Regions from separate parts of the Lysinibacillus sp. BF-4 genome, predicted to be linked through region 1. Evidence: riboswitches for the same ligand, from Rfam matches in the RefSeq annotation. Region 1 holds a riboswitch; each other region holds the start of a gene.
What was found. A riboswitch is a leader RNA that binds a small molecule or an ion and turns the genes downstream of it on or off. The one in region 1 is predicted to bind cobalamin.
Positions count from the first base shown of each region.

Region 2: linked by a shared signal. The riboswitch ahead of CH76_RS08885 (hypothetical protein) and the one ahead of CH76_RS12430 (ribonucleoside-diphosphate reductase subunit alpha) in region 1 are both predicted to bind cobalamin.
Region 3: linked by a shared signal. The riboswitch ahead of CH76_RS09340 (energy-coupling factor ABC transporter permease) and the one ahead of CH76_RS12430 (ribonucleoside-diphosphate reductase subunit alpha) in region 1 are both predicted to bind cobalamin.

Region 1 is NZ_JPUW01000054.1:881-10,852, forward strand. Features, by position in the region: gene CH76_RS12425 (ribonucleotide-diphosphate reductase subunit beta) at 1-166, opposite strand, end outside; gene CH76_RS12430 (ribonucleoside-diphosphate reductase subunit alpha) at 182-2,407, opposite strand; cobalamin riboswitch at 2,585-2,771, opposite strand; gene CH76_RS12435 (bifunctional adenosylcobinamide kinase/adenosylcobinamide-phosphate guanylyltransferase) at 2,856-3,260, opposite strand; gene CH76_RS12440 (histidine phosphatase family protein) at 3,200-3,802, opposite strand; gene cobS (adenosylcobinamide-GDP ribazoletransferase) at 3,772-4,533, opposite strand; gene CH76_RS12450 (bifunctional adenosylcobinamide kinase/adenosylcobinamide-phosphate guanylyltransferase) at 4,546-5,103, opposite strand; gene cbiB (adenosylcobinamide-phosphate synthase CbiB) at 5,100-6,071, opposite strand; gene CH76_RS12460 (adenosylcobinamide amidohydrolase) at 6,062-6,730, opposite strand; gene CH76_RS12465 (multidrug efflux SMR transporter) at 6,867-7,190, shown strand; gene CH76_RS12470 (multidrug efflux SMR transporter) at 7,190-7,501, shown strand; gene CH76_RS14120 (hypothetical protein) at 7,817-8,080, shown strand; gene CH76_RS12480 (hypothetical protein) at 8,086-8,307, opposite strand; gene CH76_RS12485 (aspartate kinase) at 8,378-9,736, opposite strand.
Region 2 is NZ_JPUW01000025.1:2,018-11,989, forward strand. Features, by position in the region: gene CH76_RS08855 (SDR family NAD(P)-dependent oxidoreductase) at 1-180, shown strand, start outside; gene CH76_RS08860 (MarR family transcriptional regulator) at 180-599, shown strand; gene CH76_RS08865 (SDR family NAD(P)-dependent oxidoreductase) at 605-1,399, shown strand; gene CH76_RS08870 (tryptophanase) at 1,448-2,896, opposite strand; gene CH76_RS08875 (carbon starvation protein A) at 3,096-4,547, shown strand; gene CH76_RS08880 (GTP-binding protein) at 4,816-6,006, shown strand; gene CH76_RS14165 (hypothetical protein) at 6,346-6,468, shown strand; gene CH76_RS08885 (hypothetical protein) at 6,556-6,810, opposite strand; cobalamin riboswitch at 6,839-7,038, opposite strand; gene CH76_RS08890 (3-hydroxyacyl-CoA dehydrogenase) at 7,213-8,106, shown strand; gene CH76_RS08895 (histidine kinase) at 8,149-8,841, opposite strand; partial or broken gene CH76_RS08900 (Na+/H+ antiporter subunit A) at 9,086-9,972, shown strand, end outside.
Region 3 is NZ_JPUW01000027.1:17,289-27,260, reverse strand. Features, by position in the region: gene CH76_RS09370 (cobalt-precorrin-5B (C(1))-methyltransferase) at 1-793, opposite strand, end outside; gene CH76_RS09365 (precorrin-8X methylmutase) at 801-1,457, opposite strand; gene cobK (precorrin-6A reductase) at 1,457-2,230, opposite strand; gene CH76_RS09355 (sirohydrochlorin chelatase) at 2,227-3,189, opposite strand; gene cobJ (precorrin-3B C(17)-methyltransferase) at 3,203-4,876, opposite strand; gene CH76_RS09345 (ferredoxin) at 4,893-5,258, opposite strand; cobalamin riboswitch at 5,388-5,576, opposite strand; cobalamin riboswitch at 5,744-5,923, shown strand; gene CH76_RS09340 (energy-coupling factor ABC transporter permease) at 6,060-6,809, shown strand; gene CH76_RS09335 (energy-coupling factor ABC transporter substrate-binding protein) at 6,806-7,087, shown strand; gene cbiQ (cobalt ECF transporter T component CbiQ) at 7,088-7,882, shown strand; gene CH76_RS09325 (energy-coupling factor ABC transporter ATP-binding protein) at 7,876-8,709, shown strand; gene CH76_RS09320 (DegV family protein) at 8,737-9,588, opposite strand.

The DNA of each region.
Region 1 (9,972 bases):
TTTCAAATGGTGTCCAAAAGTTACCTAGCATCTTTTTGTATTTTGGGTACGCCCAGCTAAAGCGGACGTCATCCCAGTTTAAAATATTAGACGAGCGCCCGTTAATAATACCTGTTGAGGCGTTGGGTGCTGTTTTGTCCATAATCGTGCGTTCGTGTACTTGCATTTGTTTTCTCTCCTTTTAGCTTTCGCATGAACTACAGTCAATTAATTCAACGGATGTTGAGCGTACATAATACGTCGTTTTGACACCGCTATCCCATGCATTTAAATGGAGTTGTAGTAAGTCCTTCGCCTTTACTGTATTTTGTACATACAGGTTAAACGAAATCCCTTGGTCAATATGGCGTCCGCGTGCCGCATTTTGTTTAACTGACCAGTTTTGGTCAATAAAGTACGCTGACTTGTAGAACCATGTCGTTTTTGCGTTTAAATCTGGTACTGTTACCGGAATTTTATAGTCCTTTTTCTCCTCAGAGTAGCTCTTTTGGAAAATTGGGTCGACTGAGGCCGTTGAGCCTGCAATAATCGCTGTTGTTGAGTTAGGGGCAACTGCCATTGTGTAGCCATTACGCATACCTTGTGTGGCAACTTTTTCTTGTAAGTCTGCCCATGCCTCGCCCTCGTAGCCACGCGCTGTAAAGTACGCGCCTGTTTGCCAGTCTGAGCCTTCAAATAATGGGTACGCGCCTTTTTCGGCTGCTAAGTCACTTGAAGCTTGGATCGTTAAGTAAGCGATTTGTTCGTATAGTTCGTCCGCAAATTGTACAGCTTCGTCACTTTCCCATGCGATTTCCTTTAGGGCAAGCAGGTGATGCCAACCAAATGTGCCAAGCCCGATACCACGGTAGCGTGCGTTTGTGCGCTCTGCCTGACGTACAGGAATGGTGTTAAGTTCAATGACATTATCAAGCATACGTACTTGAATTGGGATAACGCGTGCTAGTACGTCCGCTGGTACAGCGCGTCCTAAGTTAATCGAGCTTAGGTTACATACAACAAAGTCGCCTGCTTTGCGCTTTGTGACAATCAGACCGTCTTCAAGTTCAACTGACTCAAACTCCGTTGGGCTCATGTTTTGCGCAATTTCGGTACAAAGGTTTGACGAATAAATCATGCCTTCGTGTTTATTTGGGTTTTTACGATTGACTTCATCACGGTAAAACATAAATGGTACGCCTGTTTCGAGTTGTGAGCGCATAATACGCTTCATAATATCAATCGCAGGTACGACTGTGCGTGTTAGCTCAGGGTTTTCAACACATGCCGCGTACTTGTCGCGGAATGAGCCTTCACCGCGTTTTTCGTCGTAGTAATCTTCTAGGCTAAAGCCCATGACATTACGTACTTCATGCGGGTCAAATAAGTGCCAGTCACTACGCGCTTGTACGGCTTCCATAAAGATGTCTGGTAGGCAAAGCCCTGTAAAAATATCATGCGCACGCATACGCTCGTCACCATTGTTTAAGCGTAGGTCAAGGAAGGTAAATACGTCCTTATGCCATACATCAAGGTAAACTGCAATCGCACCTTGGCGCTGGCCTAACTGGTCAACGGATACGGCTGTATTGTTAAGTTGTTTAATCCAAGGGAGTACACCACTTGATGCGCCCTTAAAGCCGCGAATTGCCGACCCACGGCTACGGATTTTACCCATATACACGCCAATGCCGCCGCCAAATTTTGATAGTGTGGCTACGTCCGTATTTGAGTCATAAATACCTTGTAAGCTGTCGTCTACTGTATCAATAAAGCAGCTTGAAAGTTGACCATGTGTTTTACCTGCGTTCGCAAGTGTTGGTGTTGCCATCGTCATATATAAATTACTCATTGCCCAGTAAGCTTCTTGTACTTTAGCAATGCGGTTGTCTTTTTCGTCTTGCATTAAAATCATCGCAATGACCATAAAGCGCTCTTGCGGTAGCTCTACCGTTTGCTTGCTGTAATCACGCACCACGTAACGGTCAATAATTGTTTTTAGACCGATGTACGTAAATAATGTATCGCGCGCTGGCACGATGGTATTGGTTAATGTTGTTAATTCTTCAGGTGAGTATTTTTCAACAAGCACAGGTGAGTAAAGCCCTGCTGCTACATATTTAGCTAGGTTAACGCTAAAGCTCTCGTATACGTTGTCTGCCGCTACACCGCGCAAACTTGCTGCATCATGGTACAGTTTATGCAAATAAATATCTGCCGCTACAAACGTCCAGTACGGCTCTTCTTCGTCGATAAAGCCTAATGTTTGAAGCACCATCGCATCTGCCCACTCGCCGTAGGTTGCCGCTTCGTTTTTACGTAAAAAACGATCGGATTGGCGTAAAAATTGCTCAATTGCTTCCTCACCGTATTTTTCGGTAAGTGCGTCTACGCGTGCTGAAATACTTGTCATTGTTTTGATTGTCATAAAAAACCCTCCTAAAAATAAACGTACAGTAGTTGTACGGAACAAACGCTTGTCACAAAAAAACCATACACCTCAGCGGGTGCATGGTAAAAAAATGCATGGTTAAGAAATGGAAAAAAGGATTAAGTGAACTAGACAACGTAATCGCTCGCTTCCACTTCTCAATCCCCGAAGAGTGTGTGCTATTTGATAATCGGCAGGTCTACTGGCTCTCGAATCACCCTCCATCTACCCTTCCCGCTCATGCGCAGTGGCTCGTAGATTTCGTCATCGTTTACAGTTGCGGGGACAGCTTTGCGCAAATTTTTTGGCAAATTCCCTTTTTCAGCTCTATCGCTAGAGCACCGTATATCAAAACGTGTAATACTATATATAGTATGTGTTTGCTATTAACACTCTAGCATATTGTGTTTGGGCTGACAATAGTTCTTACTCACTTGATTACAAGTCAGACGTTTTCAAACTTTTTTAGTACCTCAGGCAGTCCATACCAGATGCGGGTTACACTTTGTGCCTCCGCAAATAATTGCTGATAAAAACGTCCGCATACATCGCGCAGCTGACGCAATTTTTTGTCCATTGGTACGATGCCGCGCCCAACGTCTGCCACGACAACATAAAGCGTAGCTTGTGCAGCTAAAGCACGCACATCTGTCATTAACGCCTCAACTACCGCATCCTCGTCACTTAAGTCCTGTGTCACGAGCCAGTCTTCTAAGCAATCGATAACAATGACAGGTGCGTCAATAGACGTCAGAGCTGTGCCAATCAACCAACTTGCATCCTTACCTTCTACGATTTTTTCGACATATGCGGTTTTGCCGCTATGTGCTCCTCCAATAAATACGTGCATCGTCGTGCCTCCTCAAAGTCTTGTTGGTGTTGCCAAATTAGGGTGTAAACTTGCTCATGCCCCGCGCTGTAATGCCAGTACGGGTGCTCTTTTGGGGCGAAGCGTTGCAGTAACGCACGCACTACGCCGCCGTGGGTCATAATAATTGTTTTATCACGCGCATTTGTTAAAAAACCTGCATAGACGCGCTGTAAAAAGTCCGCAAAATTTTCGCCGTTAGGCACAGGAGCGTACGGGTCATCTAGCCACGCGCAGTATGCGGCATTATGCTGTAATTGCGCGTACGTTTTGCCCTCAAAATCCCCAAAATCCAGTTCGCGTAAACGCGGCTCTTTAATGTATGTAGCATGCGGAAAATACGCCGCCGCTGTTTGGCGACAGCGCAGTAAATCACTACCAATGATCGTGTGCTGTGCATAGCTTTGCACGGGCAACGCCTGCGCTAGGATAGCATCATCTGTCCAACCAAGGTACTCTTTACGCGCGTTCATTGGTGTTTTGGCATGACGCATTAGGCGTAGTACAACAGCAGCACGAGCCATAATAGCACCTCCGCCCCTTCGATGTAAGCACCGAGTAAATCGCCTGAAATACCGTCAAAATTGCGCAGCGCAAAGCTACGGTAAATCACGACTGTTACGAGTAGTACAATGGCTAAAATAATAGGTAAAATACTAGCGCTCAACAATACAAATAGTGCAATAATCGCATTTAACTGAAACAGCGCAAAATAGGCTGTTTTTTTGTGCAGCTTTTGCATAAAGAAGTGCGCGATGCCTTTGTCTTTAGCCGGCTTAGTCGTTAATAAAAATAACAACATGCCGTTACGTGTCATAAATGGCAGTAAAATAAGCACCCACCAACTTACAACACCAAGCTGAAGCAACTCATAAAGCAAGGCGATTTTTAATAAAATTAAAAATACAAATGCCATAACGCCAAACGCACCAACACGCGGATCATCTAAAATCTCGTGGCGTTTTTGGATATCGCGATACGAGAAAAAGGCATCACATGTATCAATAAAGCCGTCTAAATGTAGCCCTCCTGTAATAATGGCACTTGTTAAAACGAGCGCTAACGCTACTAGTAATGGGGTGACATTAAAATGAGATAGGCCCCATAATACGGCATAATCTGCCGCACCAATCAGCATACCTAGCCATGCGAGGGTAATAAACATCCCTGTTACTGTGCGCTTTGTCAGCGGGATTTCGCGGTGCACAGGCACTACCGTAAAAAATTGCAGTGCTGCTAAAATACTATGCCACACACTAAGCCCCCCTTACTTCCACTGCTTGGCAATGCCCTCAGTTAACTCGTACGCCTCGTCTGCCTCGGCAACTAGCCACTGATGAATATCACCTAGCACTTTGCGGTAATGGTTAAGCTCATTATGACGTAAATCAGGCTCGTCAAATAATTCATTTGATACGACATAGAGCGTAATATCGCGGGTGCGGATGGTCGCTAAGGCATCTTTTACAATGCCGCGCGCCTCCTCTAAGCGCTCGCTACTATTAATTGTTTTGTTTTGCATTGGCATATACATCATATTTGTAAGCCACGTCGTGACACAGTCCCACAGTACTACGTCACCCTCGCGTAAAGTGCTCATTACTGCGCCAATACGAAGCGGGGCCTCGATGGTGTGCCATGTCATGCTTTGACGCTCTCTATCTTGTTGATGGCGTGCGATGCGTTGTTTCATTTCACTGTCCATTGCCACACCAGACGCCATATATACAAGGCGTCCTTCAGGCGTATAGCTATTACTCGCTAACGCCTCCGCAAAGGCAGATTTACCACTGCGTACACCGCCTGCAATAAATACTAGTTTCAACGTAATCCCTCCCATAAAATATGTAGCGCTACAACAATCCCTGCGCCAATAATTGTAAAGCCTAGTGTTGCGATATGCATGTGCGTAATCACTTTTTTAATATGTGCGCGCGTGAGTGGTACTTGCTTTTCGCCCATAACTTGACGATAGCTCGTCACGCCCTCGTATTGATTATAACCCCCAAGCTGAATGCCTAGCTGAACGGCTGTTGCCGCTTCTAAGTAGCCACTATTTGGGCTTGGGTGCACCTTCGCATCACGCCACCAGCGCGTAAGGCGTTGTTTGAGCGTTTGCGGTGTTTCGTTTTTAGTCAATAGGACAATAAGTAGCCCTGTAATACGGCTTGGGATGTAATTAACAATGTCGTCAAGCACAGCCGAGCACGTACCAAATGTTGCGTACTTGTCATTTTTATACCCGACCATAGAGTCTAGGGTGTTAATGGCTTTATATGCCCATACGCCCACTGCGCCAAATAACAGCGCATAAAAAAGAGGTGCCGTAACACCATCGCTCGTATTTTCGGACACGGTTTCTACCACGCCGCGCACGAGCTCGCCTTCCTCAAGGTGCATCGTATCTCGCCCTACAATCCACGACAGTTTAGTACGTGCCTCTTGCCAATCTCCTGCCACAATTGGCGTATACACAGCCATTGCCGCTTCCTTTAGGCTCTTTTGCGCTAATGCTGTACCAATGAGTACAACCTCTGTCGTAAAGCCTAACCAAAAGTGAATGCGGTAGGTTACGACCATAATTGCCCCTACTACAAGTACTGTTACCCCAACTGTACAAAATGTTAGCACAGCTCCCTTTAACCTACGATGCTCACCATGATTGAGCCGCTTTGTTAGCGCACTAATGAAGTTGCCAATAAAGCGTACAGGGTGTGGCAGTTTTGGCGGGTCACCTACTACCCAATCAAACACTACCGCAAGCAGCGTTGCCCATACAAAAATTAACGCCATGTACCAGCACCCACCTCTTTTTTATACGCGCGAATGGCCGCAAGCATCGTTTGGTAAACCCCATGCCCAATTAATTTGCCTAGCTCCGTAATAGGCCCTGCATATTGTTGGTAGCTCCCTTGTTGTGAGCTCGCCACAAGTACACTATCTGTCGATGTACCCGTTGCGAGGGTGTGGGTTTCTGGGTCGAGGATGTTTTCGGTAAAAAGTGCTTTTGTTTTAGCCTCCGTTGCCGAAATTAACCCTTGCAGTAACGCCTCGTCGGATAGTTTAGCGTCCACGAGCACCCACATATTAATTGTGCCCACGTGATAGGTTTCGCTGCGCAAAAGCGCCCGTGTAATGTCTACCGCATTGCCAAGCCCTGCTGTAACCATTACCGTCAGGCTTAACTCGCCATGCGTAAACGTACGAATGACCGCATGTTTAGCGTAAACTGCCGTCATCATCGCCACCGTTTCTTCTATTATAAAGCCGTGCGCTGTTAAATAACGTGTGTACTCGGCGTGGGGATCGCGCTCATCATAACTTTTTGGTACTGAACGGTTCACAAAGTTCTGATAATAGCCGATGCCCGCATTGATCATTGCCGACGACGCCACCTTCATTGGTGCTGGCGCACGAAAAATAACGCAATCTGCGGTTTGTTGTATCGTCATTGCCACTCCCCCAAAATGTTTCTGTGCTAAGTTTACCATGATTTATAACGAAGCAACAGATGACCTTAGTTGACAACGGGCGGATTATGTGAAAAAATACAGAAAACTGACGACCGTTCGTAAAGGAGAGGATAGTATGAATAAATATTGGTTTATGGTGCTACTTGCAGGGTTAGTTGAGATCATTTGGGTAGTAGGTTTAAAGCATGCCGACAGCGTCGCTACATGGGGCGTAACAGTTATCGCCATTATTGCGAGCTTTTATTTTTTACTTACTGCTATGGCTCACTTACCTTCTAGCACCGTCTATGCGATGTTTACAGGCATTGGTACAGTAGGTACGGTGCTAACCGAAATTTTTATTTTTAACGAACCCGCACATGCGATTAAACTTGTGCTACTTGGTACATTAGTTATTGGCATCATCGGGTTACACCGCGTTACTGGGGAGGTGGCATAATGGCTTGGATTGCCTTATTAATTGCTGGGATTTGTGAAGTAGGCGCAGTTTATAGTATGAACCGTGCCGCCCATAAAAAAGTAGATGGCTATATTTTTATGATTGTATTTTTCGGGGCGTCGCTTGCCTTACTGTCGTATGCGATGCGTACCATCCCAATGGGTACAGCCTACGCCATTTGGACAGGTGTTGGCACAGCAGGCGCTACGATTATGGGTATGTTGCTGTTTAATGAAGCCAAAGATTGGCGTCGCTTTTTATTTATTGGCATTATTATTGCCTCTGTTGTAGGCTTAAAACTTGTTGGTTAAGGAGGGATTACACTGAAGAAGGAAGAAATCGCACGCGCAGCACTCGACTGCTTTACAGATAGGGGCTATGAAGGCGCATCGCTCGCACAAATTGCGGAAGCGGTAGGCTTAAAAAAGCAATCGCTGTACGCCCATTTTGCGGATAAGGACGCGATATTTTTAGCGGCCCTGAGCTACTCTAAAGCACAGGAACTTCGTTTTTACGAACAGTTTTTTGCGCAAAGTGAAGGTGCACTTGCCGATGTATTACAGCGTTATTTAACCGAACTTGCTACGCACTTTCGTACATCGCGTGCCCAACAATTTTGGCTGCGTATGAACTTTTACCCGCCACAGCACCTTGCGGCTACCGTCGAACAAGAGGTCGAAAGCATTTACCTCGCGAGTGAACAGTATTTTGTGGCGCTTTTCACCAAGCACAAGCAAGCGCTTGCGGTAACACCACTCGTTGCGGCAGATGCCTTTATTGCGCTTACTAATGCTTTGCTAACAGATATTTTATACAATACCCCACAGGCCGTTGCTACGCGTAGAGTTGAAGCGAGCTGGCACGTCTTTTATACAGGCATAAAAAAATGAGATGCTCACTTGGGCATCTCATTTTTGTGGTTTGCTTTCCACTCTTTATGTTGCTTTGTAACCGCCTTATAGCGCATTACAGAGCCAATAATAATAAACACCCAGCTGACGGCTACAATGCCGAGCTTCATGTTTTTTGTTTCTGCTGGAATAATATTTAAAACTGTCAGCGCAAATAGCACAATACCAAAGGCCGAAATCCCAAAACCAATTAACATTTTATTCAACGTACTAACCTCCCACTCCGTAGTGTAACGCAAAACGCACACACCGACAACTGCGGCATGTGCGACTGGCTTATGCAGTTACATTTGAGAAGAACTCTGCGTAAAGTGCTTGTAAAATTTGGTTTTCGTACATCTGCATAACCCCAAACACTAAGCTCACTTCAGACGAGCCTTGGTTAATCATTTCGATGTTAGCCCCTGTATGTGAAATTGCTGCAGCTGCGCGTGCCGCAAGCCCCGTATTATGGCGCATGCCCTCACCTACAATAACAATCATCGAGAAGCCATGACGGAACTCCACATCATCCGCAAGTAACTCCTCTTTCACACGGCGTAAAATGCGTGCTTCCATATCATCTGATAATTGATCTGAGCGCATAATAACCGAAATATCATCTAAGCCTGATGGCGTATGTTCATAGGAAATATTTTCGTCCTCTAAAATGTGCAGTAACTTACGACCAAAGCCGACTTCACGGTTCATTAAATACTTAGATACGTATAAAATTGAGAAGCCATTATCTGCCGAAATCCCCGTCACAGGACGACCACTTGACGAACGTTTTGATACAATGCGTGTGCCTGGTGCTGTTGGGTTATTCGTATTTTTAATGTTTACAGGTACACCCGCTTTAAAGACAGGCATTAACGCCTCGTCATGGAACACCGAAAAACCAGCGTAAGATAATTCACGCATTTCGCGGTACGTAATCTCTTTAATCTCTACTGGGCAATTAACGACTTTTGGATTTGCCGAAAATACGCAGTCCACATCTGTAAAGTTTTCGTACATATCAGCACGTACAGCTGCCGCAATAATCGAGCCTGTAATATCCGAGCCACCGCGGTCAAATGTACGCAGTGTGCCGCCCTTTGTATAGCCAAAGAAGCCAGGGTAAACAATAATTTCGTCCGTATCAGCAAGCTTAGCTAAATTATCATACGCCTCTTGCATCGCATACGTACGCTCTGGTAAATCATTAACCACAAGTGAGTTAAGCGGGCTCTCGTAGCGCGCCTTCATACCAATGCTCGAAAAATACGCCGCAATCAACTTAGCGTTATTATCCTCGCCACTTGCTTTAATATTATCAATAAATAGCTCTGTGTTTGTTTGGTCTACTTTAATGCGCTCATGTAAATCCGCCTTGATTACCTCACAAATCGCCTCGTCTAGCCCAAGCCCTTGTGCAATCGCGCGGTAGCGTGCTACAACTGCCTCGATTTTTTCGTCTACGGCAACGTCTTTTAATGTGGCATCCGCAAGGTCAATTAGTAAATCTGTAACCTTAACATCCTCGCCTGTGCGCTTACCTGGCGCTGATACCACCACAATTTTACGCGCTGGATCACTTTGCACAATACTTGCTACCTTTTTAATTTGCTCTGCACTCGCTACTGAAGTACCACCGAATTTACATACAATCATCATTATCATTTCCTTACTTTTTTTATTATAGTGTACGCCTTAGAAAAACATTTGCTTTTACACAGTGTACAAACTATGTGTTTTTTCGTCAATACCATTTGTGTAACTGTTCATAATTTAGGCATAAATTCTGTATATTTGTACTATTATAGTAGTAATGTGTGCAATAGTTAAGTCTTTTTCGAAAATTTAGTATAGTATGCACAATCGTACGATGGTACAATGCCTATGTACGA
Region 2 (9,972 bases), on a different contig from region 1:
GCATGGGCAAAAGATCAACCCGAATATTATGCGGCAATGCTTGAGCGTATCCCACTACGTCGCTTAGGCGAACTAGAAGAAGACATCGGTCGCGTGGCAGTATTTTTAGCAAGTGAGGATGCAAGTTATATTACAGGTCAAACTATTATGGTTGACGGAGGAGCAGTGAAATTACGCTAATGGAGGATATTTTTGAGTTAGTACGCACAACTGAAGTTGTATCAAATGAAATGGTCATTGCATGGACAAAATTATTTAATGAAGATGTTGGTGTTTCTTCTATTTTAGTATTATCTGCACTACAGGAGCATGGTGCACAGAAGGCAACAGACTTAGCCCTAGCTTATGGTTATACGAAAGGTGCAATTACTAATATTTCAACTAAACTTGTTAACGAAGGCTATGTAGTACGGGAGTATGATGAGATGGATCGTCGCATCATCCGATTAGCGATTACCGAAAAAGGTGAATGGTTACTTAGTAAAGCACGCGAGGCGGGCATTGAGTTACGTCAGCGTTTATTTTCGGGGCTAACAAAAGAAGAGCAACAGCAATACACGGCAATACAATTAAAAATGTTAAAACAATTGAAGGGATGAGTCAGATGCGTGTAGCAAATAAAGTAGCTTTAATTACAGGTGGTGCATCAGGTATTGGTCTATCAGCAGCAACGCTATTAGCTAAAGAAGGCGCTAAGGTAATGATTGGTGATTTTAACGTAGAAGGAGCTAAGCAGGCAGCTGCACAAATTACTGCTGCGGGTGGTGAGGCACAGGCTGTATTTTTGGATGCAGGTGATGAGGCGTCTATTAAAGCCGCAGTAGAGGCAACTGTAGAAGCTTTCGGTAAACTGACTGTACTATTTAATAACGTAGGCTTAACTAATCTACAAAAAGACGTAGATGTCGTAAATATGGATTTAGCGGAGTGGGACCGTTTAATGAATGTCAATTTAAAAAGTGTGCTATTAGGTGCGCGTTTTGCTATTCCATATATGCAACAAGCAGGCGGAGGCTCTATTATTAATACGGCTTCGATGGCAGGCTTTGCAGGTGATAATGTACGTTCAGCGTACGGTTCATCTAAAGCAGCTGTAGTTAATTTAACACGTTATATTGCAGCGCAGTATGGTAAGGATAATATTCGTTGTAATGGTGTGGCACCAGGCCTAATTTTAACACCAGCCGCAAAAAATAATATGCCACAAGAAATGCTTGAGATTTTTGGTAAGTATAATGCACTGCCTTACCACGGTGAAGCGGATGATATTGGCTATGCGGTAGTTTATTTAGCTTCAGATGAATCCAAATTTATGACGGGGCAAACATTGCAAATTGAGGGTGGTCATTATATGAAAAACCCAACTATCGCAGATATTGAAGAGTATATGAGTAAGTAAAATAAAAAGGAAAGGCGATTTTCACTATCGCTTTTCCTTTTTGTTTTTTTATAAACTTTCGCCAAAGTCTTGGCGGAATTTTTCTGCTAATTTTTGTGGCCAATCCGAGTCAGCTTCTAGCTTACCAAAGAAGAAGCGTAATACTTTAGGTTCTTCAACAAAGCGCAGACCACCGATTAAATCACGGTTTTCGTACAGCCATGCAATACGGTCTACTGCATATTTAACTTGTGACAGGGTAAATACACGTCGTGGCATTGCTAAACGTACAAGCTCCATATGTGCCATTGGCTCAACACCTTGTTCATCACGTTGCTCGGACATCGTACCGCGCTCCATGCCGCGCACACCACCTGCAATATAAACTGCGGCAGCTAATGCACCTGCTGGGTAACGCTGTTGCTCAACATTTGGTAAAAAATCCATTGCATTAATATGACAGCCTAAGCCACCTGCAGGCGTAACTACTGGTACACCTTTTTTCTGTAATTCATTAGACATAAACTCAATAAAGCTAGGCCCTTGATTAATCATTTGCTCGTCCATTGTTTCTTCTAGTCCAATGGTGATGGCTTCCATTTCACGAACAGACATCCCACCATAAGTTAAAAAGCCTTCGTATAATGTAATGTATTCGCGCATTTTTTCGTAAGCTTCCTTGCTATTAGTACAAATCCCGCCACCGCGTCCAAATCCAAGCTTACGTGCAGAGAAGTAAATGATATGGGATAAATCAGCAATTTCACGTGTGATTTCGCGAATCGTCATATCCTGACAAGCTTCTTCACGTGTTTTAATGAAATGTAAATTATCCGCTAATAAACTTGCATCTAGCACAAGTAGTAAATCATGCTTATCACAAACAGCACGTACCTCACGTAAGTTTTGTAGCGAGTGTGGTTGTCCCCCAATTAGGTTAGTACCTGCCTCCATACGTACAAAAGCAATTTTATCTGCGCCTTTATCCGCGATTAATTGTTCAAGTTTAACAATATCGATATTACCTTTAAATAAATTATCGCTTGTTAAATTTAATGCCTCATCAATAAAAATTTCTTCTACAGTTCCACCATTTAAAGAAATATGAGCTTTAGTTGTAGTGAAGTGGTAGTTCATTGGCACAATTGAGCCAGGTGAAACATACACTTGTGCAATAATATTTTCACATGCACGTCCTTGGTGGGTTGGTAGGAAGTACTGCGTACCAAAAATATCAGTTAGTTTTTCTTCTAAGCGTGTAAATGTGCTTGAGCCTGCATAGCTATCATCAGCGACAAGCATAGCAGCTTGTTGCTGATCACTCATGGCATTAACGCCACTGTCTGTCAGCATATCCATAAAGACATCTTTATTTTGCAGTAGAAATGTATTGTAACCTGCCTGCTGTATAGCTGTTACGCGCTCTTCAACAGGTGGTAAATGTAATTTTTGAATAATGCGTACTTTGTGCATTTCTAGCGGAATTGTTTCGCCAGAGTGAAATGTAATTTTTGACATAGGTAAGCCTCCAATTAAATTATTTAACCAATCAAGCTTTGACGCGGTGAACTAATAGTGTATAGCATACTAGATAATTTTACGAAAAGATAGGATATTCAGAAAATTTATCATTGTTATTGTACAGAATGAAAAATAACGCTTGTTGTTATATAACAAATGATGCTAAAATAATTTTAATGTAAAGGGGGGCATGAGGATGCTAACATTTTTAGTTTCTATTGTTTTATTAATTATTGGCTATTTAACGTATGGTAAATATGTAGAGCGTGTATTTGGCGAAAATGAGGAACGACCGACACCAGCGTATGTTAACGCAGATGGCATCGACTATGTGCCAATGTCTACACCGCGTAACTCGTTAATTCAGTTACTAAATATTGCAGGGGTTGGGCCAGTATTTGGACCGATTGCAGGTGCCTTATATGGACCAGTAGCTTTCGTATGGATTGTAATAGGCTGTATTTTTGCAGGTGCAGTACATGATTACTTAACGGGTATGATTTCTATTCGTAATCGCGGAGCACATTTGCCAGAGCTTGCGGCTAAGTTTTTAGGTAAATTTATGAAGCACATCGTTAATATTTTTGCACTTTTATTATTATTATTAGTTGGTACTGTTTTTGTTACGTCACCAGCGATGCTGCTACATAATTTATTAGATGCTAAGGTTGGCTTAGTTGTAATTACATTATTAATTTTTGCTTACTATATTTTAGCGACATTATTGCCAGTGGATAAAATTATTGGACGTTTTTATCCATTATTCGGTGCATTATTAGTAGTATCGGCGTTTGGCGTAGGTATTGGGCTTGTAGTAACAGGTGCACCAATTCCAAACTTAACATTCCAAAATATGCACCCAAACAATTTACCGATTTTTCCGTTAATTTTCTTTACTATAACATGTGGTGCACTGTCAGGCTTCCATGCTACACAATCGCCGATTATTTCGCGTACGACGCAAAACGAAAAAAACGGGCGCAAAATCTTTTACGGTATGATGATTGCAGAAGGTATTATTGCAATGATTTGGGCAGCGGCAGCTATGAGCCTATTTGATGGTTATGGCGGCTTAGCTGAATTAATCGCAGCAGGTGGCCCAGCAGCAGTTGTAAGTGAAGTATCTATTATGATGCTTGGTACTATTGGCGGTACAATTGCCATTTTAGGTGTAATTATTTTACCTATTACGTCAGGAGATACTGCATTCCGAGCGGCTCGTATGATTATTGCTGATTATTTCAGCATTGGGCAAAAAGCTTTCGCCAAGCGTTTAGCAATTGCACTACCATTATTTGCGATGAGTTATATGTTAACGAAAATGGATTTCCAAGTGCTTTGGCGTTACTTCTCTTGGGCAAACCAGGTAACTGCGGTTATTGCATTATGGGTAGGGGCAATGTATTTATTCCTAGGGTATAAAAATCACTGGATTGCAACGATTCCAGCTATTTTTATGACAGATATGGTATATCTTTATATTTTCTTCGAGCCAACGATGGGCTTCGGCATTCCAATGACGATTTCTCATATGATGGCAGTAGTAGCTACGATTGTGACAGTCGGTGTATTCTTTGTCGCAGCCTATAAGAAGCGTGGCACAAGTTTTACATTGGATGAGGATGTTTCTACGTTTAAAGAGGTTTAACGTATAAAAAAAGAGCCAGTTAAGCAGTCGCTTAGCTGGCTCTTTGTATGTGTAAAAACATAAGAGAAGGAAATCATTCATCAGTACCAATGATGAATAGCTTAACCATAGTCAACTTTTCCCTAAGTTATTTATCTATAAACGTTTATTACAACGCTTTAATACAACTGCAACACGATTGTTATATTATTTTACGCCTTGATAAATCGTAATCATTATGTTTTAATTATAAAACGTAATGATTACGATTTAAGAAGGAGCTAATAAAATGAATAAAATTCCAGTAACTGTACTAAGCGGATATTTAGGTGCAGGTAAAACAACGATTATGAATCATGTATTACAAAATGAAAAAAATATGCGTGTAGCTGTCATTGTAAATGATATGAGTGAAATTAATATTGATGCTTCACTTATTGCGGAGGGCAGTGGTATTGCACGTACAGAAGAAAAATTCGTAGAGCTTTCTAACGGCTGTATTTGCTGCACATTGCGTGAAGATTTATTAATAGAGGTAGAAAAATTAGCAAAACAAGGTAATATTGATTACATTTTAATTGAATCTACAGGAATTAGTGAGCCTATTCCTGTAGCACAAACATTTTCGTATATTGATGAGGAACTGGGTATTGATTTAACGCGCTTTTGTCAATTAGATACGATGGTTACGGTAGTTGATGCTAATCGTTTTTGGCATGATTACCAATCGGGAGAAAGCTTGCTAGAGCGTAAAGAAGCTGTAGGTGATGGTGATGATCGCGACGTGGCTGATTTACTCATTGATCAAATTGAATTTTGCGATGTGTTGGTTGTGAATAAATGTGATCTTGTAGCGGAAGGAGATATTAAACGTCTAACAGGTGTATTAAAAGCATTACAACCATCAGCGAAATTTATTTTTACAGAGCAAGGTAAGGTTGAGCCAAGTGATATTTTACATACAGGGCGCTTTGATTTCGAAGTTGCAATGAATGGTGCTGGCTGGCTAAAGGAGCTAGAGAAAGGTCATAGTAACCATACACCTGAAACAGATGAATATGGTATTGCATCTTTTGTTTATGAGGCAAACCGTCCCTTTCATCCTGCACGTTTAGTAGAGTGGACAGAGCATATGCCAAGAGAAATTGTTCGAGCAAAGGGCATTGTATGGAGTGCTGTGCAAAATGAGGTAGCGATTTTACTATCACAAGCAGGGCCTGCAGTACGTTTTGAGCCAGTATCGTATTGGGTTGCTGCATTACCAGAGGCGCAGCAAAAACAAGTATTTGAGGAAGACCCTGACGTATTAGCAACATGGGATGCGGAATATGGTGATAGAGGTACGCAACTTGTAATTATTGGTATTGATATGGATGAGAGTATGATTAGAAGACAGTTAGATGTTTGTTTGCTAACAGATGAGGAGATGCATGGTGATTGGAAAGGACTTGAAGATCCGTTTCAGTGGCAGTGGTCTTAATAATAAGTATTAAAAAACAATCAAGGCGGATAATGTGTAAATTTGGAGAGGTGGTACTACACGCAGTAGTTAGTGGATATAAACACATAAAAGCTTACTAAGTATAAAAAAACCTTAGAGAAGTTTATTTTTAGCTGGCTAACTACACATGCGATAAAGCTTGGTATAATAAGGTTTGTCACACCTTTGTCATAAACAACCCCTAGTTTTTGAACAGATTGTGAAAATCATCACATAACACTTTCCTTTTTAAAAAAAGAGCGTATACTGATGTATAACAAGTGCTAAACAAAAAACTTTGTATTAGTACAAAAAACGGCTAAAAGGAGCGATTAACGTATGTGGGTTGTAACAGTCTTTGAACAAAATACGTACCGTATGTTCGAATACCAAACTAAAGCAGAAGCAACAGTTTGCTTACAAGGTCTAACGAACACAGCAATGCTTTCATATACAAAATAAATCTTTCCTTTTTTGTAGCTACCCTTTGAGGTAGCTCTTTTTTTATGTAAAAAAGAGGTAGCATGTAATAGCTACCTCTACGTTATGTTATTCATCAAATACTGCCGGCTGTATGAGTTCATTTTGCACGCTATGATAAGCCTGTTCAATAATTGCTTGCTCATGTGAATGCTGCATAATAAGCTCATCTTTGACAGCACGTAAAGATGTTGGTGTGGCTGTTAGGCTCTGCATTACGCGCGTTTTTAAGGCAGTGCGATAAAAATCGAATTGTTGTTGCATTGGATCTGACGAGTATACCTCAATTTGATTTATCGCACCGTGAGTATGTGTTTGTGTCATACTCAGCACCTCCTATTCCTCGTAGGTTTTGGTTGTACTTGAGATGAGCAGGTCTCCTGACTTTAAGTTCTAACACTTAATTTTGCCTTCCCGTAAAATACAGTGACATTATAAAATTAAGCTCGCTTATTACAGTTGCGGGACAGTGCTAGACTTACACTAGCTTCCCTTACTCATCTCCATATCTCCGTTTCTTCTATTGTAACAACTTCTACTGCATTACTGATCATGCGTTATCTCATGTAGTGCTCGTCTGTGTAACATAGTTCGTTTAGTCGATTTATATAAAAAGCTAGATTACTATAATTTTTTTAGAGGTTTGGAGTAATAATGTGCAAAAATTTGTGCTTAGCGTTATATTTTAGGTGAGTTAAAATTATAATGAAATAGGGAGAGAGCACAATGATTAAAAAAGTTACAGTTGCAGGAAGTGGCGTATTAGGTAGTCAAATTGCGTATCAATCAGCTTTTCATGGCTTTGATGTTACCGTTTATGATATTACTAATGAGGCATTGGAAACAGCTAAGGAGCGTATAGAGGCATTAAAACCTTTATACCAAGCAGACTTAGGCGCAACAGAAGATCAAGTAAATGAGGCTTATGCACGTTTACAATTTGAAAGTGACTTAGCAAAGGCGGTAGCTGATGCAGATTTAGTAATTGAGGCGATTCCTGAGGTTGTGAGTATTAAAACAGCATTTTACAAGCAGTTAGGTGAAGTAGCACCGACCAAAACGATATTTGCGACAAACTCGTCTACATTATTACCGAGCCAGTTTGCAGAGGCGACAGGCCGTCCAGCTAAGTTTTTAGCCTTGCATTTTGCTAATACGATTTGGAAAAACAATACGGCTGAAGTAATGAAGCATGAAGGTACAGACGAAGCAGTCTTTAATGAAATTATTGACTTTGCAAAAGCAATTGGTATGGTAGCCTTACCACTTTATAAAGAGCAACCAGGCTATATTTTAAATTCATTATTAGTACCATTTTTAGATGCTGCAGAAATGTTGTTAGTGAAGGAAGTAGCAGATCCTGAAACGATTGATAAAACGTGGATGATTGCTACAGGAGCACCACTTGGTCCATTTGCAATTTTAGATATTGTAGGCATTAATACTGCGTATAATATTGTACTGGCTAAAGCAGCAGCGACGAGTGATACGACACTTGAACAACTTGCTACTATGTTGAAAACAAATTATATTGATAAAAATAAATTAGGGCGTGCAACAGGTGAGGGATTTTATAAATACCCTAACCCTAGCTTTGCCGCACCAGATTTCTTAAAATAATATAAAAAAGGAATTGTGCCAACGTAGGCGCAATTCCTTTTTTTAAGCTAACGTTTTTTTGCGTAATTTCTCATAGGGTGGAATGTTTTTAGTATCAATAATCCTGCCTTCAACTACTTGTACTTCATACATTTTAGCTTTATAGGTAAATTTAAAAATACCATTATCAAAATCTGTACCAATTTCTTTAAAGAAAATGCCTTCTAAAGTTGGCTGGTCAGGGCAAGTAAAGACAACTGTGTGTTGACCATCTCGCTCAACTAAATAAGCACGGACACCACGCTCATACATATCAAATTCTTCTTCCTCAGTAGGGCGCTTAACTGAAACGATATGAAAATCTACAAAAGGTACTTCTTTAAGTAATACGTTTAAAAAGGAGCCGCGCATAATTTCTTCCCAGCGACTTTGTGCGCTTTGCCCCACAATAATTTGTGTAATATCTAAATTGGCTGCGACCTCACGAATAACTTTTTGAATAGGACGCTTTTCATTATCTTTTATAATAAATTGCTCTACCTCTAGCTCTTCTGCAAGTTGCTCCCACTCTTTAATATAGCCTGTTTTCTCTGGATTAAATTCTTCAAAGGGCATTGCGTCAACAGTCATAATATAAAGGGGGCAGTCTAGCATAGTCGCCATTTTATGCCCACGGCGAATTAAACGCTCACCGTTAAGACCGTAGTATACACAGACTAAAATGCTTTCATCCATACGACCTTTAATATGTTTCAATGTATAAACACTCCTTTTAATAACGTAATAATCATGTAAGAAAAAATGTTTAAAATAGCATAAAATAATACTAGAGTAGTGCAAAACGAAATTTCATACTGTATAATTCATACTGTGTTAACGCATAAGTTATTGTGGAATACAATTAATCGACCTTCATATAGACCATTATTATGAAGTGAGTTAGTAGTATAGTCAAGTTTACACATAATCACATAGTTCAGCAGTTGGGAGGCTCGCATTTATGATGATACCGTTAGCGATAGCCCTACCGTTTCTTATAGCTGCCCTTATCCCTATTTTTTATAGGCATATTCGGCATATTCATCTCGGTTGGTTCGTGTTAATCGTACCTGTATCACTCGTTATTTTCTTTGCTCGTTTTATTCGTCCTATCGCAAGTGGCGAAGTTTTTTTGCACACTTACGCATGGATACCCTCATTTAACATCAATGTTATAACATACCTCGATGGTTTGAGTTTAATTTTTACATTACTCATTACTGGCGTAGGTAGCCTTGTGACGCTTTATTCGATATTTTATTTATCAGAGAAAGAGTCATTACACCACTTTTATTGTTATTTACTACTCTTCATGGGCGCTATGCTTGGCGTCGTATTATCCGATAATTTATTGGTGCTATATACGTTTTGGGAGTTGACAAGTGTATCTTCCTTCCTATTAATAGCGTTTTGGCATCACCGAAAAGCATCGCGTGCAGGCGCACGAAAAGCGATGGTTATTACTGTAACGGGTGGCATTAGCATGCTCGCTGGATTTTTAATGCTTGCACAAATTGCAGGTAGTTTTAGCATACGCGAAATTATAGCGATGGATGGTTTAAGTAGTGAAGCTTTATTTATTCCAGCAATGTTATGTATTTTGCTTGGTGCTTTTACAAAATCTGCACAGTTTCCGTTTCATATTTGGTTACCTGATGCGATGGAGGCCCCAACGCCTGTTAGTGCTTATCTTCACTCAGCAACTATGGTTAAGGCCGGCATTTATTTAGTTGCTCGCTTATCACCAATATTTGGTGGGGTATCCTTATGGTTTTGGTTAGTGACAGGTATTGGTTTACTTACTTTGTTATGGGGCTCGTTTAATGCAGTGCGTCAAACCGATCTTAA
Region 3 (9,972 bases), on a different contig from region 1:
ACTTACCCATCATGCCCACAAGTGATACTTTACGCATCCCTAAGCGTTTGCAATGCTTAAGCGTAAAGCCGACAAAGTCACCCATTTCAATAAAGGCTTCTTCTGGTAAATCAGGGTACTCGGCAATGCCGTACTTTTCACTGCGTCCGCCCGTTGTAATAACTAAGTGGTCACAACCTGCCTCGCGTGCCACACTAATCGCCTGTACAATACTCGCCATATAGGCTGAGCTCGAGAATGGTACGACTGTGCCGCGCGTGCCTAAAATCGAAATGCCACCTAAAATGCCTAAACGACCATTAAGTGTTTTTTTCGCCATTTCTTCACCTTTAGGTACAGAAATCACCACATTAACCCCACGCTCAATTTGATGCTCATCTAGCACCTCTTGCACATGCGTTAAAATCATTTTGCGCGGAACGGGATTAATTGCCGCTTCGCCCACAGGCACAGCAAGGCCGGGCTTTGTTACTCGCCCGACCCCGATACCCCCGTCTAAATGAATGCCTGGTGTGTCTGCCCAGCTTACTGTCGCTTGAATTACAGCAAGATGTGTTGCGTCTGGGTCATCGCCAGCGTCCTTAATTGTGTCACAGCGTACTGCACCCTCACTAAACACGTTTTCTTCGATTGTAAAGGTATGGTGGCGTCCGATTGGTAAATAAATCGTTGACTCTGGCTGTGCCTCACCCGTAATTAATGCGAGTAGGGCGGCACGTGCCGTCGCTGTTGCACAGGACCCCGTCGTATAACCGTGGCGCATTTCCTTCGGGTCTTTTTTCGGTTGCTGCATGCTCATATTACTCGTCCTTAGCGTCAGCTAGTAAAGATAAACCGTTGAGTGCTGCAACTGTTACCGTACTTCCACCTTTACGACCGCGGTTAGTAATGTAAGGGATGCCCTCTAATTTAAGGAGCTCCTCTTTTGACTCTGCCGCTGATACGAAGCCTACTGGCATACCGATAATTAGGTCAGGCTTTACTTCGCCTGCTTTAACTAAACGGATAAGCTCAAGTAGTGCTGTTGGTGCGTTACCAATCGCATAAATCCCGCCATCATATAATTTAGCTGCCTTTTGCATTGACATAATTGCGCGTGTTGCGCCTGCTGCCTTCGCCGCTTTTGCTACGTCCTCGTCCGCGATATGACAAGTTAAATCGCCACCATGCTTTTGGAATCGCTTGCGACCAGAGCCTGCCTCAATCATTTGTACGTCTGCAATGACAGGTTTACCTGCACGAATTGCTGCAACACCTGCTGCTACTGCGTCAGGGTGTACTACAACACTACGTCCTAAATCAAAGTCTGCTGATGCATGGATAACACGACGTACTACACGCCATTCGTCTTCTGTATAATCATGTGGACCAAATTCTTCCGAAATGATTGAGAAAGAATAGTCGTAAATTTTATCTGGGTCTACTGTTAGTGGTTTAAAGTCTGTTTGGAAATCCATTAGTTTGTTCCTCCTAAAGTTTCGTTTAATTCGTTAATAACGCCTTCAAATGTGGCATGTGTATGCCCATAAGCAATGTCTGGGCGCGCAATCATAATCGTTTGAATACCGCATTCGATAGCCGCCTCAAGTTTTTCGTCAACTGAGCCTACCTTGCCGCTCTCTTTCGTTACCATAACGTCCACGCCGTATTGGTTGTAGAGTGCGACGTTAAGCTCTTTTGAGAATGGCCCTTGAATCGCAATAATATTTTTTTGTGGCACTTCAAGCGCCGCGCATTTTTCCATATTATCTAAGCGCGGAAGCATGCGCGCCAGTAAGCGCACACCTTCTACGTCGTTTAATACATTAGTAAAAGTTTGTAAGGTTTTACTGCCTGTTGTCAGCATAATGACGCCGCCTTTTGCTTTAGCGAGTTGCGCCGCCTCCTCATAATCCTTCACTACGGTTACGAGTGGGTGACTGTAAAATTCGCGTTCACGCTCAAAACGAATATACGGTACACCTGCCGCTTTAGCTGCTGCCATTGCGTTTTTTGAGGCTTCTTCCGCAAAGGGATGACTAGCATCTACAACAGCGGTAAAGCCCTCGTTTGTAATCATTTGCACCATATCATCTGCCGTATTGCGCCCTACTTTAACTTGTAGACCCGCTTCCTTTAGGCTTGTCTCTGCCGACGTTGTGACGACCGTTGCTGTCGGCTCATAGCCCGCTGCTTTTACTTGCACAGCTAACTCACGCGCATCTGATGTACCTGCTAAAAATAAAATCAATTTTTTGCCTCCGAATGGCAGTGCGAATGACTGTGGTCGTGTCCGTCACAAGCGTGGTCGTGATCATGTGAATGGTCATGTGAATGGTCATGGTCATGTGAATGGCTGTGGCCATGATGGTGATCGTCATCATCATGATGGTGATGATGGTCGATAAAGTCCATCGCATTAATACGGTACTGGCAAGTATCACAGTTCATTTTCACTTCACCTGCTACGGCCTCATTAATACGGTCATGCAGCACATTTTTTAGCTTGTCATGGTAACCAAAGTACTCTGCAAGCTCAATTGTTAGTTCAGGGTAATCTACTTCATAGCGCTCTTTCATTTTTGCCATGCGCTCCATTAAAATGCCTGTAAATAAAAAGTACGGCAACATAATTACTTTTTTAGCGCCTAAGCGTGAACAACGCTCCATCCCTTCATCTACTAAAGGTGCGGCTACGCCCATAAAGGCTGGCTCTACAGTAGCTACGTTTAAACGCTCGTATAATAGACGGCTGATTTTATAAAAATCACTGTTAGCATCCGCGTCACTACCACCGCGACCAATAAGTAAAACCGCAGTATCTTTATGCTCTTCTTCAATGGCAAAGCCTGTTTGTTGTAGGCGTGATAGTAAAATTTCGATAACTTCTTCATGGATGCCAATTGGGCGACCATACGTAAATTTCACATTAGGGTAATCCACTTTTGCTTCGTCAATTTCATGCGGGATATGGATTTTTGAGTGCCCCGCTTGTAATAAAATAATCGGAATCGCATAAATTTCTGTTGCGCCTCGTTCAACCGCATTTTTAATACCTGTTGGAATATTTGGCTTTTCGAATTCTAAAAAGCACGTTTCGACAATATACTCCTCTGGAATACTTGGTGTCATTTGTTGAATAAAGTTACGTACCTCATCATTGCCTGCTGGTAAGCGGCTGCCGTGCCCTACGAATAAAATTGCTTTCATGTTGTTCTCTCCCTTAATCCCCACAAGGTGCAGGTTCTACTTTAATTTTTGACATCATATCAATAAAGCTAAAGCCGCCAATCTCTTTCACGCGGCGGAAATATTTAAACAAGCGCTCATTTGGGTGAGCATTTGCCTTATACTCCTCAACAATTTGCGAAACCATGCCAATAATTTGGTCGGCTGGAATGCCCTCTAACACAGGTTGCCCTGCGTGCCCTGTACGTCCTACTGGTTTAGCACCAATAAATAAATCAAACTTACCTTTACGGTACACAATGCCAATATCCTCAAATGTTGCTTTATAACACGCCATACCACAGCCGTTAAAGCCGATATTTAGCTCTTTTGGCAAACTAAGCCCTGCTAATTTGTCATAGAGCTCATTCGCTACAGGAATGGACTCGGTTTTTTCGCCGTAGCAGAAGTCACACGCTTTTACACGTAGTACATCGCCAACTGGCTCTAGGTAAAAGTCCACAGACGCAAGCTTTTGTGTAATTGCTTCAGGATCCGTTGTCGGAATTTTTAAGACGATTTGGTGGTCAGGTGTATATTCCATTGTGCCTTTTTCGCCTACAACCTCAGCAAGCATTGTCATTTGCTGTGGTGTAAAAAACTTATTAGCTACGCCAGGACTTACCGCAAGCTCGAAAATAGACTCCATTTTTTGCTGTACCAGTTTTTTAGGCGCAGTCCCAGACACCATAGCTAGTGCGGCAGAAGCCATCTCAAGTGCGCTCTTTTTTGGCGCTTGTTGCTCAACTTTTACAGATTGGTGCGGTGCTGCCTCACTCTCACGCATTAAATCTTTGTTAGAGTAATCAAGGCTTGCCTCGCCTGTTTCTTGGTCTAATGCCCAAGGCTCTGCTTCTTTCTTTAGGCGTTGGTGCGGGCGAAGCGGTTGTTTTTCGTCACCTAGTGTATATTTACGTTGATAGCCACGTGGTGTAATAATTTTATTATCATAATAGAAGGAAGACGAGTTACCGATAACAACAGTTGTTAACATGCCAATGTCGTGATTTAGCATATCCGCTAAATTTGTCATAATAATATTTTGATTATCACGGTAAGCTGATTTTACAAGCCCTACTGGTGTATCAGGTGAGCGGTATTCTAATAAAATACGCTGTGCCTCAACAATTTGGCGTGTGCGGCGACCACTTTTAGGGTTATACAGCGCAATAACAAAGTCCGCCATTGCGGCTGCTTCAATACGCTTTTCGATTAAGTTCCATGGTGTGAGGTGGTCACTTAAACTAATCGTACATGAGTCGTGCATTACAGGTGCGCCAAGTAAGCTCGCACAAGAGTTAATTGCCGAAATACCTGGTACAACCTCAACCTCAATACCATCAGCCTCTGTCCAACCTTTTTCGACTAATACCTCGTACACTAAGCCAGCCATACCATATACGCCTGAGTCACCGCTCGAAATTACCGCAACTGTATAGCCCTCAAGCGCCTTTTTGTAGGCCTCCTGTGCACGCGCTACTTCTTCTGTCATGCCTGTGCCAATAACCTCTTGCTCAGGTGTCAAAATATTTTGGATTAAATCCACATACGTTTTATAGCCAATAATTAAGTCACTTTCTTTTAATGCCTCTACAGCACGCGCTGTAATATGTTTAAAGTCGCCAGGGCCAAACCCTACAACTAATAATTTCCCTTTTTTCTGTGTCATGCTACCACTCTCCAGCCTACTTATTCTTCGCTATCCCTTTGATTGCAGGTGTTTCTTCTGTACGAATAATCGCACCCTCCTGCATCGTATAAACGCGATGTGCCTTAGGGCCATCCTGCATTAATTCTTGCACAACTGTGCGTGCCGCCGCTTCGTCTGGTACGTTATACCAGTTGCCTGTAGGATAGGCGGTTACGACACACGCATCCTTACAGCGCCCGTTACATTTTGTACGTGTTGTATGAATTTGCTCGTCTAAGCCAAGCTTTTCAATTTCATCACGTACCGCAAGCGTTACTTCTTCAGCACCCTTTTTCATGCATGAGCTACCATTACATAATAAAATATGGTGCTGCATCCCTACTAAATCCCACGTTGTCATACGCGTTCCCCCTTTATTGACCAACAAAAAAAGCCTTAACATCGGTGGGGTGTTAAGACTTCTAATAAAAAGCGCGCATACTACTACTGCGTTAGCTAATTGTTATCCGCCCTTTTCCCTCCGAAAATTGTAGAAACAAAAGATAGAAGCAGGTTTCCTGACTTAAGCTATACGCCACAACACCTTCCCGAATAATTATTCAGTGGTTATTGTTGTAGCAACACTATTACAGTAGCGGGGGCTGTATTGGACTTTCACCAATTTCCCTTTATTTTACGCCTCCTAAAAGACGTAAAAACTTCTAACTATTTTGCAATATTCATTTTCTTTATCATATACTACTTTGGCACATTTTCAAACTGACTTTTTCATTGAGCTGTCTCTTGTGCGTTTTTTCAGAACTTTCTACCTAGTTGGATTTTCTGAATAATAAAAAATCGTATAGCCAAAATTTACTTTGCGTGCTAAACTTATTTTGAAATAGCACATAGTTAGCCAAGTTAGGTGTTGCCTACGCAACGTAACAGGGAAGTTTGGTGAAATGCCAACGCGGTCCCGCCACTGTAAGACGGAGCATACATAAATTGCCACTGCTAAATTTGCGGGAAGGCTATGTAGTGCGCTGATGTCGAGCCAGGAGACCTACCTAGTTTGGATGTGATCCGTTTCAACCTACGAGGATGGGTGTGCGAAACAAGGCAGTCTGTATAGGGCTTGCTTTATTTTGTCGTAAACACTCTTATGATTAAGAGTGCTTTTTTATATCCTCATACTTACTTTTACTTGAATAGGAGGATTTTTATGTTGAAATTTTTACCGAAGCTTGGTTATTTTGCAGTTATTTTACTGCTCATTCCTGAGCGTGCCTATGCCATGCACATCATGGAAGGCTACTTACCTGTTGGTTGGGCCATTTTTTGGTGGGTGCTAACCATTCCATTTGTTATTTTAGGCTTGCGTTCAATTAAAAAAACAATCGAGGAAAACCCCGAAACAAAAATGATTTTAGGGCTGTCAGGCGCATTTGCCTTTGTTTTATCAGCACTTAAAATCCCGTCAGTTACGGGTAGCTGTTCACACCCTACTGGTGTTGGGTTAGGTACTGTGTTATTTGGACCACTTGCGATGAGCGTCATCGGCTCAATTGTGCTATTATTCCAATCATTATTACTTGCGCACGGCGGTTTAACTACACTTGGTGCTAACGCTTTCTCAATGGCTGTCGTTGGACCTTTCATTGTTTACTTCACGTATAAAGCAGCGCTTAAAATGGGGCTATCGTTTTCACTAGCCGTATTTTTCGCAGCGTTTTTAGGTGACTTAGGTACGTATGTTGTAACATCATTCCAATTAGCATTAGCTTTCCCTTCTGAGGTTGGTGGTTTCTTCGCATCATTCTCTAAATTTGCGGGTATTTTTGCTTTAACACAAATTCCACTTGCCATTAGTGAAGGTATTTTAACCGTAATTGTTATGAACTTCTTAAAGAAATACAACTTCTCAGAGCTAAAATCACTACGTGTATTACCACGTAAGGAGGCTGCACAATGAAACAAAACTTATTATTATTTGCGATTGTTATTTTGCTAGCGATTGTGCCTATCTTTATGTTAAAAGATGCGGAGTTTGAAGGTGCGGACGGCGAGGCAGAGGAAGCTATTGGTGAGATTAATGCGGGCTATGAACCTTGGTTCGAGTCGTTTTGGGAGCCGCCAAGTGGCGAAATCGAAAGCTTATTATTTGTATTACAAGCGGCAATTGGCGCAGGCTTCATTGGCTACTTCGTAGGCTTTACACGCGGTAAGCATCGTAAAAAAGAAGGACTGTAAATGCTACTAATTGATAAATATGCTTATATTAATCAATTAAAACACGTTCATCCGATGGAAAAAATGATTTTCACGGCACTGCTGCTGCTATTTTCCTTAACAGTACGTGACACAACCATTTCACTCATCACATTTATTGTGATGAGTGCTTTTATCATTTTTGGGGCAAAAATCCCTTGGACGTATTATGTAAAGCTCTTACTGCTCCCTGCCTTCTTTTTGCTGACAAGTTTACTGGCCATCTTATTATCCTTTGCAGGTACAACTACAACACTGCCACCGCATATTTTTGCTTACTCCTTTGGCTCGTTTCAGGTATTTATTGGCGAGGCAAGTGTAGCTACAGCACGTCAGCTATTTTTTGTTGTGCTTGGCAGTATTAGCTCCTTGTACTTTTTAATTTTAACTACATCGGTACAAGCCATTTGCTATGTGCTGTATAAATGGCGTGTGCCTGCACTTTTTGTAGAGCTATGTGAAATGACGTACCGCTTTATTTTTATTTTTTTAGAAAACACGCAAAAAATTTATATTGCCCAGCAATCACGCCTTGGCTACCAGTCCCCTCGGCAGTGGCTACGCTCTGTTGGGTTACTTGTTTCTTCGTTATTTATTGAGGTGCTACAACGCTCCACAGAGCTAACAAATGCAATGCTCTCGCGCGGTTATGACCCAAGCAACACGACACCGCTTTATTTTGAAGAAGAATGGCAGTTTAATAAGCGCAACTGGGTAGGCATTGCTGTAGTATTTGGCACAATTGTTTTGATTTATGTAGGAGGTAGACAATGGTAAATTATTTTGAGCTAGACAATATTTCGTACCGCTACCCTGACGGCACAGAGGCACTAACGCAGCTCTCGCTAACAATTGGACAGGGTGAGCGCATTGCGTTAATTGGTCATAATGGCGCGGGTAAATCTACGTTATTTCAACAATTAAATGGCATTTTACAGCCCTCTAGTGGTGATGTGCGCTTTAATGGTAAACCGATGCGTTATAGTAAAAAAGAGCTTGCCCATGTACGCCAGTCCGTTGGTATTGTCTTTCAAGATCCCGATGCTCAGTTGTTTTCGGGCAATGTTAAACAAGACATCGCATTTGGCCCAACTAACCTTGGCTGGTCAAAAGATAAGGTGCATGAACAAGTAAACTGGGCGATTAAAGAAGCTGAGATTGAAGCGCTACAAGACAAGCCCATTCATTTTTTAAGCCTTGGGCAAAAAAAGCGGGTGGCTATTGCAGGTGTACTGGCGATGATGCCACGTATTTTAATCCTAGACGAACCAACCGCTGGGCTTGACCATTACTACGCTACACAAATGCTTGGGCTACTAAAACAGCTCGAAACAGACGAGCGCACAGTGCTGCTCTCCACCCATGACACCCAGCTCGCCTATGAATGGGCTGACCGCATTGTTGTGCTACACGAAGGTACGATTATTTATGACGGCAATCCGTACGATGTATTTTACCAAGATGATTTACTCCAAAAAGCGCACCTCGAAAAACCGTGGGTGTTTGACGTTGCCGCTACATTAGGCGCACCTACACCATTACCACGCACGCGTGCCGCCTTAAAAGACTTTCTTAACACTAAAAAAAATGACTCGCTCCTGTAAACAGGAAACGAGTCATTTTTATGTGTTTTATACCCCTTGCACCCAACTTAAGCCCAGTGTACCTTCACCTGCGTGAACACCTACACAAATGCTAAGCTCTGTTATGCTAAAAGTTACCTGAGGGAAGGCAATCTGCAACTCACCGCGCCACTTTTTTGCCACTTCTTCATTATTACAATGAATTACCGCAACTTGAGTCACACCATGATGCAGTACATCGTCACCAAGCTGCTTCACGACATAACCGCGTGCTCGCTTATCCGCACGCACTTTTTCTTTCATAGTAGCTACGCCGTCCTCAAAACTGATGACTAGCTTAATATTTAGTAAATTACTTAAAAACAACTGCGTACCTGACACGCGTCCGCTTTTGTGCAGTTGTGACAAGCTTGTTGGAATAAAAGATAGGCGTGTACGATCTGCCATAGCCGTTAACTGCTCGGCAATCTCGCTTGCTGCTACACCGTCTGCCTGCATAGCGTTACCTACTTCAATCATTTTTTGCATCGGGAATGAGCCAATCTTAGAGTCAATCGGGTACACCGTAAAGCCCGCTTGCTCAGCTGCCGCAAATGCTGTTTGGTACGTGCCTGATAAATGCTTTGACGTATGCACCGCTACCGCACATGTATAGCCTTCCGCTTTTAAACGTTCATACAGCGCAATCACCTCACCAATCGGTGGTTGAGATGTCTTTGGGTGCTCTTTAGTGCCTTGTAATTTTTCATAAAATTTTTCACTTGTTATATCAATTGTTTCGCGTATATCCATATCAGTAAATACAATGTGTAAAGGTAACACATGTACATTATATTGTTTAATCACTTCATCACTTAGTAGCGCCGCTGTATCTGTAACCCAGGCGATTTTCTCCGTCATACTGACAACTCCTCTAATTTCCAAGCTAGACATTTTAGCCTATTTCATCCACTATACACAGCTAAACTAGCATTGCCTAGTGACATTTATCATATCCCACCCCATTTCTTTTTAATTCTTCAGAAAAAGCCAACAAATCGCCATAAAACCTAAAAGTGGAGAAAGGCGTTAAGCTTCGCAGGGCATTGGAGCTATTAAAAGCCAAAACGACTGTTCAACTTCAACGCAGTTGGAAAGCAGACATCGAAAGCGTTTTTTTGCTTTCTGATGACTGATTGAAACAGCGGAAGAAGTTAGTCGGGTTGGCTAGCCAACTGGGTTGAACGCGTTCTTTGCGTTCAGACACAAAAGTGAAATGACACAAGAAGCTGCCTTTCGCAACTG